One region of the Paenarthrobacter sp. PAE-2 genome, then DNA from elsewhere that is predicted to be linked to it. Evidence: riboswitches for the same ligand, from Rfam matches in the RefSeq annotation. Region 1 holds a riboswitch; each other region holds the start of a gene.
The links. A riboswitch is a leader RNA that binds a small molecule or an ion and turns the genes downstream of it on or off. The one in region 1 is predicted to bind cyclic di-AMP.
Positions count from the first base shown of each region.

Region 1 (3,267 bases):
GTGCTCTGCGTGGGGGCCTTGCTGGTGGTCGCGTGGCTCTTGGGGTAGCGAAACATGTGACCGACCCGGGGGCGGAAGAACCGGGTGGCAGAACAGTCGGGTGGCAGAACAGAAGGCAGGAACCTTTGCTGGGTCCCTGCCTTCTCAGGTTCACACTCGTTTGTTAGCGGCGCCCGTCAGAAACGGCGCAACCGCTGGTGGCTCCAGCGGCCCATCCGATGGCGGAAAGTGGCCGTCCGGCTGCTGCAGCAGTACCGGCCGTGCCAGCCGATGTGGGTGGTGGTCCGGGGCATGCGGGTGCTCACTTGAGGACCCCCTTGGCTGCGTCGAGCAGGCCGTCCACGTCCAGGCTCGGAGCCTCCGTCGGTGTGCTGGACTTAGGGTCGGAGCCCGGCTTCGGGGAGTCGCTGGGCCGCGGCTTGGAAGTCTGCGTCGTCGTCGGCGTGGGCGTTGGGGTGGTGGTTGGCGTCGGTGGCGTCGTCGTAGGAGGCGTCGTGCTCGGCGAAGGCGCCGTGATGTTGTCCGACGGCGGTGCCGGCTGGCTCGGAACGGGCGACGTCACGCCCGGTACCGGAACCACGGCCGAAGGGGCGTTGGACGGAACCCACTTGGGGTCGGCCAACGAAACCTGCGGCGTCGGAGTGGACGACGGCGGTGCTGCCGCCGGTGGAGCGGCTTCGACGGCGGACTGCCCGGTGTCCGTCGTAGCGGCCGACGTCGAGGACGCGGTGGAGTAAGACGGCGTCGGGCCAGGAGTGGCAGAGCCCGTTGCCCGGCCCTCACCGCCATTGTTGGCGCCGCTGGCCTGGTTCTGGGTGTCCTGGCCGAAGACCGGCAGGTCCAAGGCTTGGCTTACCGTGCCCACCGTGAGAACCAGGCCCAGTGCTCCGGCGACCACCGCCATGCGCTGGCTCATGGTCTTCACGGACGCTGCCTTGGTCAGGACGGCATGGGGTTCCTTGGTGAAGGAAGAGGAAGCAAAGGAACCAAAGGCCGACTTCGCAGCATTGCGTCCTGCAGCGGCTCGTCCTGCCGCAGGGCGTGCGCCGTCGTGCTGGCCCCGGGCGGTCTTGCGACTGGCCAATCCGGCGGCGGCTGTAGCGTCAGCGGCGATCCGGGCCGGCGTCTTGGGCTGGGCGGTCCCGGCCTCGGCGGCAACGTGCGCCGAAACCACCGGAATAGCGGCAGTCGCGGGCTCGGCCTCAGCGGCAGGCTCCGCCGGTGTGGCCTTCACCAGGGGGATGGCGGCCGTGGGCGGTCCGGGCGTGGTGGACTCCGAGCGCGGAGGAGCGGCAACTACCGGGATGGCTTCGGTGCGCGGCTCTTCGGTGGGGGATTCAGCGGGGGTTTCGGAGCCGGGCTCTGCACTCGGTGCAGCTTCCGGAGCCACGACTGCCTGGGCCGCGCGCTCGCGTTCCATCGCCCGACGCTGCGCTCGTGTCATGGGCGCAGGGGTGGGGTCGGTCGCGGTGGCGGGTGCCGCCGTCGTGCTTTCTATTTCGGTGGCCGGACCGCTGGGCTGGGCCCGACGGCGTCCGGTTGGCTTGGTGGGCTGGCCGTCCCCTTGGGCACGGCGCGGCTGATCCATGGTTGGGGACATGGTGTTTGCCTCTCAACGCCTGCGAGGTTAGCTGTCGGGTTCGGACGAGGCCGTCCGGCCGCACGTGGCGGCTTCACCCCAAGGGCCTGCGGGGAACAGGCCCGGGAACTCTGGGTCCCCCGTCTCTGCCGCGGGTCTGGCGGGATTCCGGGATGCGGCAGAGCTCGGCGTCAGCCCGGAAGCGGCCCAGCGGAGATACGGGTCGCCCTACGAAGTTACAGCAGCAGGGAAGTAAAGTCACATTAATGTAACGAACGGTACATGAGGGCCGGCAGCGCCCGCGCTGACGGACGGACGCGCCACACACTGTCCACATATCCCTGCTGAACACTAGCTTTCGGCGTCTACCGGCCGGTAGACATGAGCTATGGACCTACCCGTGATGCCACCCGTTTCGCCCATGCTCGCCAAATCCGTGCCCAACATTCCCGAGGTTGGGCACTACGAACCCAAATGGGACGGGTTCCGGACCATCGTCTTCAGGGACGGGGATGACGTCATCCTGGGCAGCCGCAACGAGAAACCCATGACCCGGTACTTCCCCGAGCTGGTGGAGGCGTTGAAGAAGAACCTGCCGGAGAAGTGCGTGGTGGATGGAGAGATCATCCTCATTTCCGGCAACCGGCTCGACTTCGAAGGACTGCAGCAGCGCATCCACCCCGCCGACAGCCGCGTCCGGATGCTTGCAGAGAAGACGCCGTCCTCCTTCGTCGGGTTCGACCTCCTGGCCCTCGGGGACGAAGACCTCACCGGCCGGCCGTTCTCCGAGCGCCGCGCTGCGCTGGAAAAGGCGCTCGCCGATGCCGAGCCGCCCGTCTACGTGACGCCTGCGGTCACCGACCTCGAGCGGGCACAGGAATGGTTCGTGCAGCTTGAGGGAGCAGGGCTCGACGGCGTGCTGTCCAAACCGCTCGACGGCACCTACCAGCCGAACAAGCGGGTGATGTTCAAGACCAAGCATGAACGGACGGCGGACTGCGTGGTGGCCGGTTTCCGTTGGCACAAGACGGCGGACGTCGTGGGGTCGATGCTGCTGGGGCTCTATGACGATTCCGGCAAACTCCACCACGTTGGAGTGGTGGCCGCCTTCCCCATGGCGAAGCGGAAGGCGATGGTGGCCGAGTTGGAGCCGTACCAGGTGGAGATCGCGGACCACCCCTGGGGAGAGTGGGCCAGCCAGGAAACCGGAGCGGCGGTTGGTTCGAGGATGCCGGGGGCCCAAAGCCGCTGGAGTGCCGGCAAGGACTTTTCTTTTGTTCCGCTGCGGCCCGAGCTGGTGATCGAAGTGGCGTACGACTACATGGAAGGAGACCGGTTCCGGCACACCACGCAGTTCCGCAGGTGGCGGCCGGACCGGACTCCCGAAAGCTGCACGTACTCACAACTGGAGGAGCCGGCCGACTATAACCTCGGCGAGATCCTCAAGCTGCAGTAGGGGAGCTCTATTCCTCGTGCCCTTGGTCCGTGCTCATGCTGTCTTCCGCTGGAGGCGTTTCTCCTGGGGGCACTCCGCCGCCGGGTTCAAGCCCTGTGACGTTGCCGTTGTCCGGATCCGGGTTGGCTGATGCGGCGGGATCGCGGTCTTCGTCCTGCCTCATGTCCGGGTCCTCGTGGATGCTGTCGGGCTCGGCCGCACCGGACACTCCGAAGGTCTGCGGATCGTCTTC
Region 1 covers NZ_JAPDNV010000051.1:14,737-18,003, reverse strand. Annotated here, with positions in the region: gene OCL88_RS19285 (AEC family transporter) at 1-48, shown strand, start outside; gene OCL88_RS19280 (hypothetical protein) at 302-1,600, opposite strand; cyclic di-AMP (ydaO/yuaA leader) riboswitch at 1,605-1,752, opposite strand; gene OCL88_RS19275 (ATP-dependent DNA ligase) at 1,968-3,035, shown strand; gene OCL88_RS19270 (DUF6480 family protein) at 3,043-3,267, opposite strand, start outside.

Region 2 (3,267 bases), on a different contig from region 1:
CGCCCAATCGCCCAAGGCACCCGAACCCGGGGCCGCCTGCACCGGCGGAAACAACGGCTAAGGCCGGAAACACAAAGGAACATTCCATGACAAAGGACAAACCCGAGGAAGACCCCGAAGCACGCTACCGCCGCCACCGTCGGCTGGTGCGCATCGGGCAGCTGGTTATGGCCGCCGGTGCGGTGGTGGCCATCTGGCACTGGATCCTTCACCTGGAACCCTCAGGCCAGGGTCCCAGCCTCGCCCTGGACATCTACGCAGGCTACCCGACCGCGGCGGCGCTGTTTCTGGCAGGGGCCCTCCTCGCCGGCCGGGCAGAGACCAGGAAACGCTGAACATGCCTCCCTTGGACATCGTCCTGGCTTCCTGGACCCTGAACATCCCCGCAGCCCTTGTCATGGCCTGCGCAGGGATCCTCTACAGCAAGGGACTACGCGCAGCCTCGGCGCGGGGGATAGCCTGGCCATGGTGGCGGGCAGTGATTTTCTACGTCCTGGGCCTGGGCGGTTTTGGCGTGCTTAGCTTCGGCTTCACCGGAACCTACAGCCACGACCTGCGCTGGGCCTTCACGCTGAAGGTCACCGCCTACCTCTTCATCGTGCCGCTGTTCCTCGCCGCCGGCCAACCTCTGACGCTGGCCAAAGCGACCCTCAGCCAGGCCGGGCAAGCCCGGTTGAGGGCCTTTCTGGACCACAAAGCCATCCGGGCACTGAGCAACACCGTCGTCGCAGCCCTGCTGGGCCTTGCCCTGTTCACCCTCTTCCTCACACCCTGGTTCTACCCGTTGCGGACCGAGCCGCTATGGGACGCGACGCTGACCATCCTGGTGCCGTTGGTGGGGATGCTAATGGCTGTGCCGATCATGGAAGACGGCTCGACCAGGGACGTCACTTCCTTGATCGTCGTTGAATTCATCTACGTTTTCATCGAACTGGTCGCCGACGCCGTGCCCGGGGTGCTGATGCGCATCAGCCCGGAAGTCCTGGACGGGGCAACACAGGCCCTGATCGGACACCCCGCCTGGCTGCCGGATCCACTGCGTGACCAGCAGTTGGCAGGAGACCTGTTGTGGTTCCTGGCTGAAGCCGTAGACCTGCCACTGATCATCCTGATGTTCATCCGCTTCGCCCGCAGCGACCGGCGCGAGGCCCGCTCTTTCGATGAACTCACCGACGAAGAGCTGGACGCGCTGAACCGGGAACACCTCAAGGGACCGCTTCACGGGCGCGGCACACCACATGCCTGAGCCCGTCCGCCAAGGGCAGCGGCAGCATGTTCACCCACGGTCCGCTAGATGAAAGAAGAAGGATCCACAGTCTTGTCATTGACCATGACCTCAAAATGCAGATGGCACCCGGTCGAAGCGCCCGTGGTTCCCACTCCCGCGATCTGCGCACCCTTGGTCACCGACTGGCCGACAGCAACCCCGATGCTCGCCAGATGGTTGTACGTGGTTTTCAACCCATTGCCGTGGTCCACGACGATCCTGTTGCCGCCGCCGTACTGGCTCCATCCGGCTTCCACGACGGTTCCTGACCCGGCAGCGAACACCGGGGTGCTGCAAGCCCCGGTCAGGTCAATCCCGGTGTGCCACTCACCCGTGGATCCCGTCAGCGGATTAACCCGCAGGCCGAACGGTGAACTGACCTTCATCGACGCCAAGGGCGCGCTCAGGCCCTGGGAAGGGGCAGCCGGGGAAGACGCGGGAGCGGCAGGAGCCGATGCAGCGACCACCTTGGCCTTGGGTGCCGGAGACGCTGCCGGGGCGGGCTTCGACGAAACCACCGGCCGGTCGAAGACCAGCTCGGCGTCGGCCACGACGGTGACTGCCGGCTGGGCTGCGACCGGCTCTACGGCGGCGGCAGGCTCTTCAACGGTGCCGGCCGCCTCGTTAATGGCCGCGGCGCCCGGATTGGCCTGGGCCGCGGAAAGGGCCGACATGGCAATCAACCCAGTCACTGCTGCCGCAGCGCCGAACTGCACACCCCGGCCAGGCCGGGACAGGGACGGCACGAGAGCGCGCAAGGACGGGACGGACGAGGGCGAGGGGGCCGCGCGGCGGCGGCCATGCTGGGGGCGTGAAGGCAAAACGGGGGTCCTCTCGACGCCGGCGAAGTTAGCTGTCGGATTCGGACGAGTGGACTGTCCGGCCTGCCCCGAGCGCGTCCCTGAAAGGGGCGTTCGCAGGGCCAGGCTTCACCCCAAGGCGCAGCATTGCACCGTATCTGGGTCCTCCGCCCCCGCCTTCAAACTCATGGCCCATGAACCGCCCGGCGGGGTTTGGCGAAGCGGTCATACCCATACCCGTCGGGGGTATGTCTGCGGCAACTCTACCCAAAAACACCCGAACGTTACAAATTCGTTATCTAAGGACGGTTATGTCTGACTATCAAAGCGCCGGCCCTCCTTCCTTGCACCGCGCAACCAAGTCACCGCCGCTGCTGTCCCGCCGGCGTCTGGTCATCTCGTCCTTCCTGGCCGGGGTGGGAACCTTGCTGACCGCGTGCGGCAACAGTGATGAACTGTCGCAGCAGGCCAGGGCGGGGGACACCAAGAACTACATCGCCGGGGACGGTTCCGTCACTGAATACAGTGCCGCGGACCGGAAGCCTCCCATCGTCCTGAAAGGCAAACTCTATGACGGCACCGTGGTCGACTCGGCAGATTGGAGAGGCAGCGTCACCGTCTTGAACTTCTGGTACGCAGCCTGCGCACCGTGCAGGCTTGAAGCCCCACGGCTGGAAGCCCTGTCCGAAGGCAACAAGGACAAAGGGGTGCGGTTCTACGGGGTGAACGTCCGGGACGAGGAAGCCACCGCCGTCGCTTTCGAGCGGACCTTCGGTGTCACCTACCCCAGCATGCAGGACAAGGACGGCGGCATCCTTCTGGCGATGGCACAGTATGTGCCACCCCAGGCGGTTCCCTCCACGCTCGTGATCGACAAACAGGGCCGGGTAGCGTCAAGAATCCTGGGCCTGGCCGATGAAAGCATCCTCAGGTCCCTGATCTCCAGTGCAGTGGCAGAGCCGTGACAGCCTGCCCGGGTCGTGGTGCCCCGCGAGGCACGGCGGGGCGTGGGGAAGGTCCTCTTCCCTCGAGCGGCCCAGAGTCAGGGTGTGTGCCGCGCAGTGCCAGCGTGGGAAGATCTGCTGAAGAAGACAGCAGGCTTAATCTATGGCTGCGGAGGGTCCCATGGGAGAGATTCACGGCAGATCCCCCGCCCGGATCGCCGTCGTTCTCGCCGGGCTGTTCATCACCATGGTTGTT
Region 2 covers NZ_JAPDNV010000017.1:8,079-11,345, forward strand. Annotated here, with positions in the region: gene OCL88_RS12130 (DUF3105 domain-containing protein) at 1-61, shown strand, start outside; gene OCL88_RS12135 (hypothetical protein) at 87-335, shown strand; gene OCL88_RS12140 (cytochrome c oxidase assembly protein) at 338-1,246, shown strand; gene OCL88_RS12145 (M23 family metallopeptidase) at 1,291-1,941, opposite strand; cyclic di-AMP (ydaO/yuaA leader) riboswitch at 2,094-2,296, opposite strand; gene OCL88_RS12150 (TlpA family protein disulfide reductase) at 2,379-3,032, shown strand; gene OCL88_RS12155 (hypothetical protein) at 3,193-3,267, shown strand, end outside.
Region 2: linked by a shared signal. The riboswitch ahead of OCL88_RS12145 (M23 family metallopeptidase) and the one ahead of OCL88_RS19280 (hypothetical protein) in region 1 are both predicted to bind cyclic di-AMP.

Region 3 (3,267 bases), on a different contig from region 1:
CACGTACGTCAAGGAGGAACCACGCAGTGTCACTCATGCCTGATTCCGCCACGGAGCGAACCACCACGGTGGTGATCGGAGCCGGACTCTCAGGCCTCGCCGTGGCCAGCGAACTCAGCCGGTACGGCGTGGGTTCGATCGTGGTGGACGGCTTCGGCCCACTCGCGCAGACGGGTCCTTCCGTGCATACCGGCATGCTGCAACGTTGCGAGGTTGCCGATCCCGCTTCCATGCTGGAACGGAACCAGATCCTCCGCCACCTGCGGAACTACGCGGCCAGTCACCACCTGGATGTACGCAACACCACCAAGGCGGTCCGGCTGGACCTGCTCGCGGCTGCGGAAACTCCCCTCGCAACCCCTCGGCAGTGGGCCGTCCACACAGCCCACGGCATTCTTCTTGCCGACCACGTTGTGGTGACGCGTTGCGCACAGAGCCAGCTGCGCAAAATGCTGGCCGAGCTGGGCATTGCCGTTGGTCAGAACCTCGTGGCCGCCATGCGCGCGGTGGGCATGCATCTGGTGGGAGTGGGAGAACTCATCACGCCAACCCCCAAGGAAGTCCTCCGCCAGGCCAAGGCGGTGGGACAGGCCATCTCTTCGAAGGTGGCACTTCCCGCAGCGCCCGGCCTCGCGATCGCCTAAGTCCGGGCCAACCCCAACAGCGCCACCAAGGCAGCCCTGAAACAGGGCCCTTGAAGCAGTGGCCTTAGACCAAAAAGCTTTAAACCAAAAAGGCCGGCACCCCGGGAGGACAAAGCCTCCGGGGGTGCCGGCCTTTTTGTGAAGCGTAAGGCTTATGCGCCGGCGCGGACGTACGTGAGCGGGCCGGTTGCGGTCAGCCAGCTGATCGGGTGGATGCCGGTCTGGTTACCGTTGATGCCACCGGAGATGGCCTGGCCATTGCCGATGTAGATGGCAACGTGGCCGGACTGGACAATCATGTCACCGGGCTGGGGATCGCTGACAACCTTGCCGTAGTTCATGAACTGCATGGGTGCAAGGTCGCCCACCGGGATACCTGCGGAGCCGAGGGCCTTTTCGACCATGGCGGTGCAGTCCTGCATGACACCGATCTGGGCGTAAGCCGAGGCAACCATTGCTGCGTTGACGCCGCCAACAGCGGGTGCCGGGGCAGGTGCTGCGGGAGCAGCAGCGGCAGGTGCCGAAGCAGCAACCGTGGCGGTAGCGGCAGGAGCTGCAGCAGCCTTGGCTGCTGCCTTCTTGGGAGCCTCAACAACAGGGGCCGGCTTTTCGATGACCGGTGCTGCTACGGAAGCAACAGCGGGACGCTCGAAGTTGACTGTGGCCGTTGCTGCGGCAGTGACAACCTTGTTGGGGGTTTCGGCAACGGTTTCAGCAACCGTGGCGGGGCTGGAGTCCCGCTGGACCGGAGCCTGTGCCGGAGTTTCGGCAGCGTGTGCAGCAATGGAACCGGTCAGGACAAGACCCGAAGCTGCAGCGATGACGGCTGCCTGGCGGCCAGCGCCTGAAGCGTTGCTGGCAACTGCCTTGGAGATGGAGATGAACGGATTGGGGCGTACGCTGTCCGCCTTACGACGGCCGCGAAGAATGCGTGAAGACATGAAAAAGCCTCTCCCGATGCCTGCGAGGTTAGCTGTCGGATTCGGATGGGAGTCACCCGGCCACTATCGACCGCTGTTCAGCGGAAGCTTCGTGGCTTCACCCCAAGGCGCGCTCAATGGCGGCCTAAAATGGGTTCCCCGTCTCTGCCGTAGGTATGTCTGCGAACGGATTCCGACCTGCGGCAGAGCTAGGCAATCAGGCCGGAAGTGCACCGAATGCGGATCGGGCACAGGTACTACCGTACGCGATGATCACGGCAAAGTCACATTTAAGTAACGAGAAGTGCGCGTCGAGCGTGTCGCAGTAACCCTTTCGAGATTTTCGCAGGTATGTAGAAAACCCCGTCATTCCGCGGATTTATCGCCCTCGGCATCATTGGAGGCAGCCAATTTCCGACGGGCCGTAACGGCCAGGAAAATAACGAGCGCAACAGCTAATGCAGCAAACGCCACGATGCTCCACGGGAACGGCTGGGAGGCGTCCGGAGCCGGTTCGCTGACGGGGGTTCCGGGGGCCGCAGTTCCCGCACTCGGAACCGTGCCCGAACCTGCCTGGCCCGACGCGGACGGCGAGGCTCCCGCGGTGGCCCCCTCCGACGTCGTGCTTCCTGCTGTTGCCGTGAACGTAAAGGTGCCTTCGATGGGGTGCGAATCGGAGCTGACGACGCGCCAAACCACCGTGTACTGGCCCGCCGGAGCGCCGGGGCGCAGTTTTTGGACCGCCTGGTTGTCGATGATTTGCACGGCGCCGTCCGCCCAGTTCTCCCCGCCCGCTGTCACCGACATGCCCGAACCAATAGCCAGTGGCCGGTTATTGAACGTGACGGAGACCGACGCCGGAACTTCCGCCACCGTGGCTCCGCTGGCCGGACTCGTGGATTCTGCGACGTCGTGCGCCGATGCCGGGGCGGCCCCGGAAAGCAGCGCCGAGGCGAAGGCGAGGGCAGCAACGACGGCGGCCAGGAGCGGTCGGATGGTGCGCATGGGGCGGTTTCTCCTAATGTTGGCTTCCTTACAGACTAGGCGAATCGTCAGGTCTCCCCGCACGGGCGGGCATAGGATTTGAGAGCACACTCACACGATCCCCGGAGACATCCATGCTTAAACAGGGTTCTGCAATCGACCGCTACTTCAAGATCTCCGAACGTGGATCCACATATTCGCGGGAAATCCGTGGCGGCTTCGCGACCTTCTTTGCCATGAGCTACATCGTGGTCCTGAACCCCCTCATCCTGTCGGGGGCTGACTCGAGCGGGGCATCGCTGGGCTTCACGGCCGTCGCCGCCACCACGGCCTTCGTGGCAGGCATCCTGACCATCCTCATGGGTGCCTGGGCCAAGCATCCCTTTGCCGTAGCCACGGGCCTGGGCGTCAACGCGTTTGTGGCCGTCACTGTTGCCTCGCACCCGGGCCTGACATGGCCGGACATGATGGGTCTGGTGGTCCTCTCCGGCCTGACCATGCTGATCCTCGTCCTCACCGGATTCCGGACCGCCGTCTTCAAGGCCGTCCCCGAGGCGCTCAAGACCGCGATCGTGGTGGGCATCGGTCTCTTCATTGCGCTGATCGGCCTGGTCAACGCCGGCTTCGTACGCCGCATCCCCGACGCCGCCGGAACCACCGTTCCGCTGGGCCTGGGCGTGGACGGCAAACTCCTGGGCTGGCCGACGCTGGTGTTCGCG
Region 3 covers NZ_JAPDNV010000028.1:35,720-38,986, reverse strand. Annotated here, with positions in the region: gene OCL88_RS15650 (FAD-dependent monooxygenase) at 36-644, shown strand; gene OCL88_RS15645 (NlpC/P60 family protein) at 797-1,585, opposite strand; cyclic di-AMP (ydaO/yuaA leader) riboswitch at 1,589-1,751, opposite strand; gene OCL88_RS15640 (copper resistance protein CopC) at 1,931-2,569, opposite strand; gene OCL88_RS15635 (NCS2 family permease) at 2,683-3,267, shown strand, end outside.
Region 3: linked by a shared signal. The riboswitch ahead of OCL88_RS15645 (NlpC/P60 family protein) and the one ahead of OCL88_RS19280 (hypothetical protein) in region 1 are both predicted to bind cyclic di-AMP.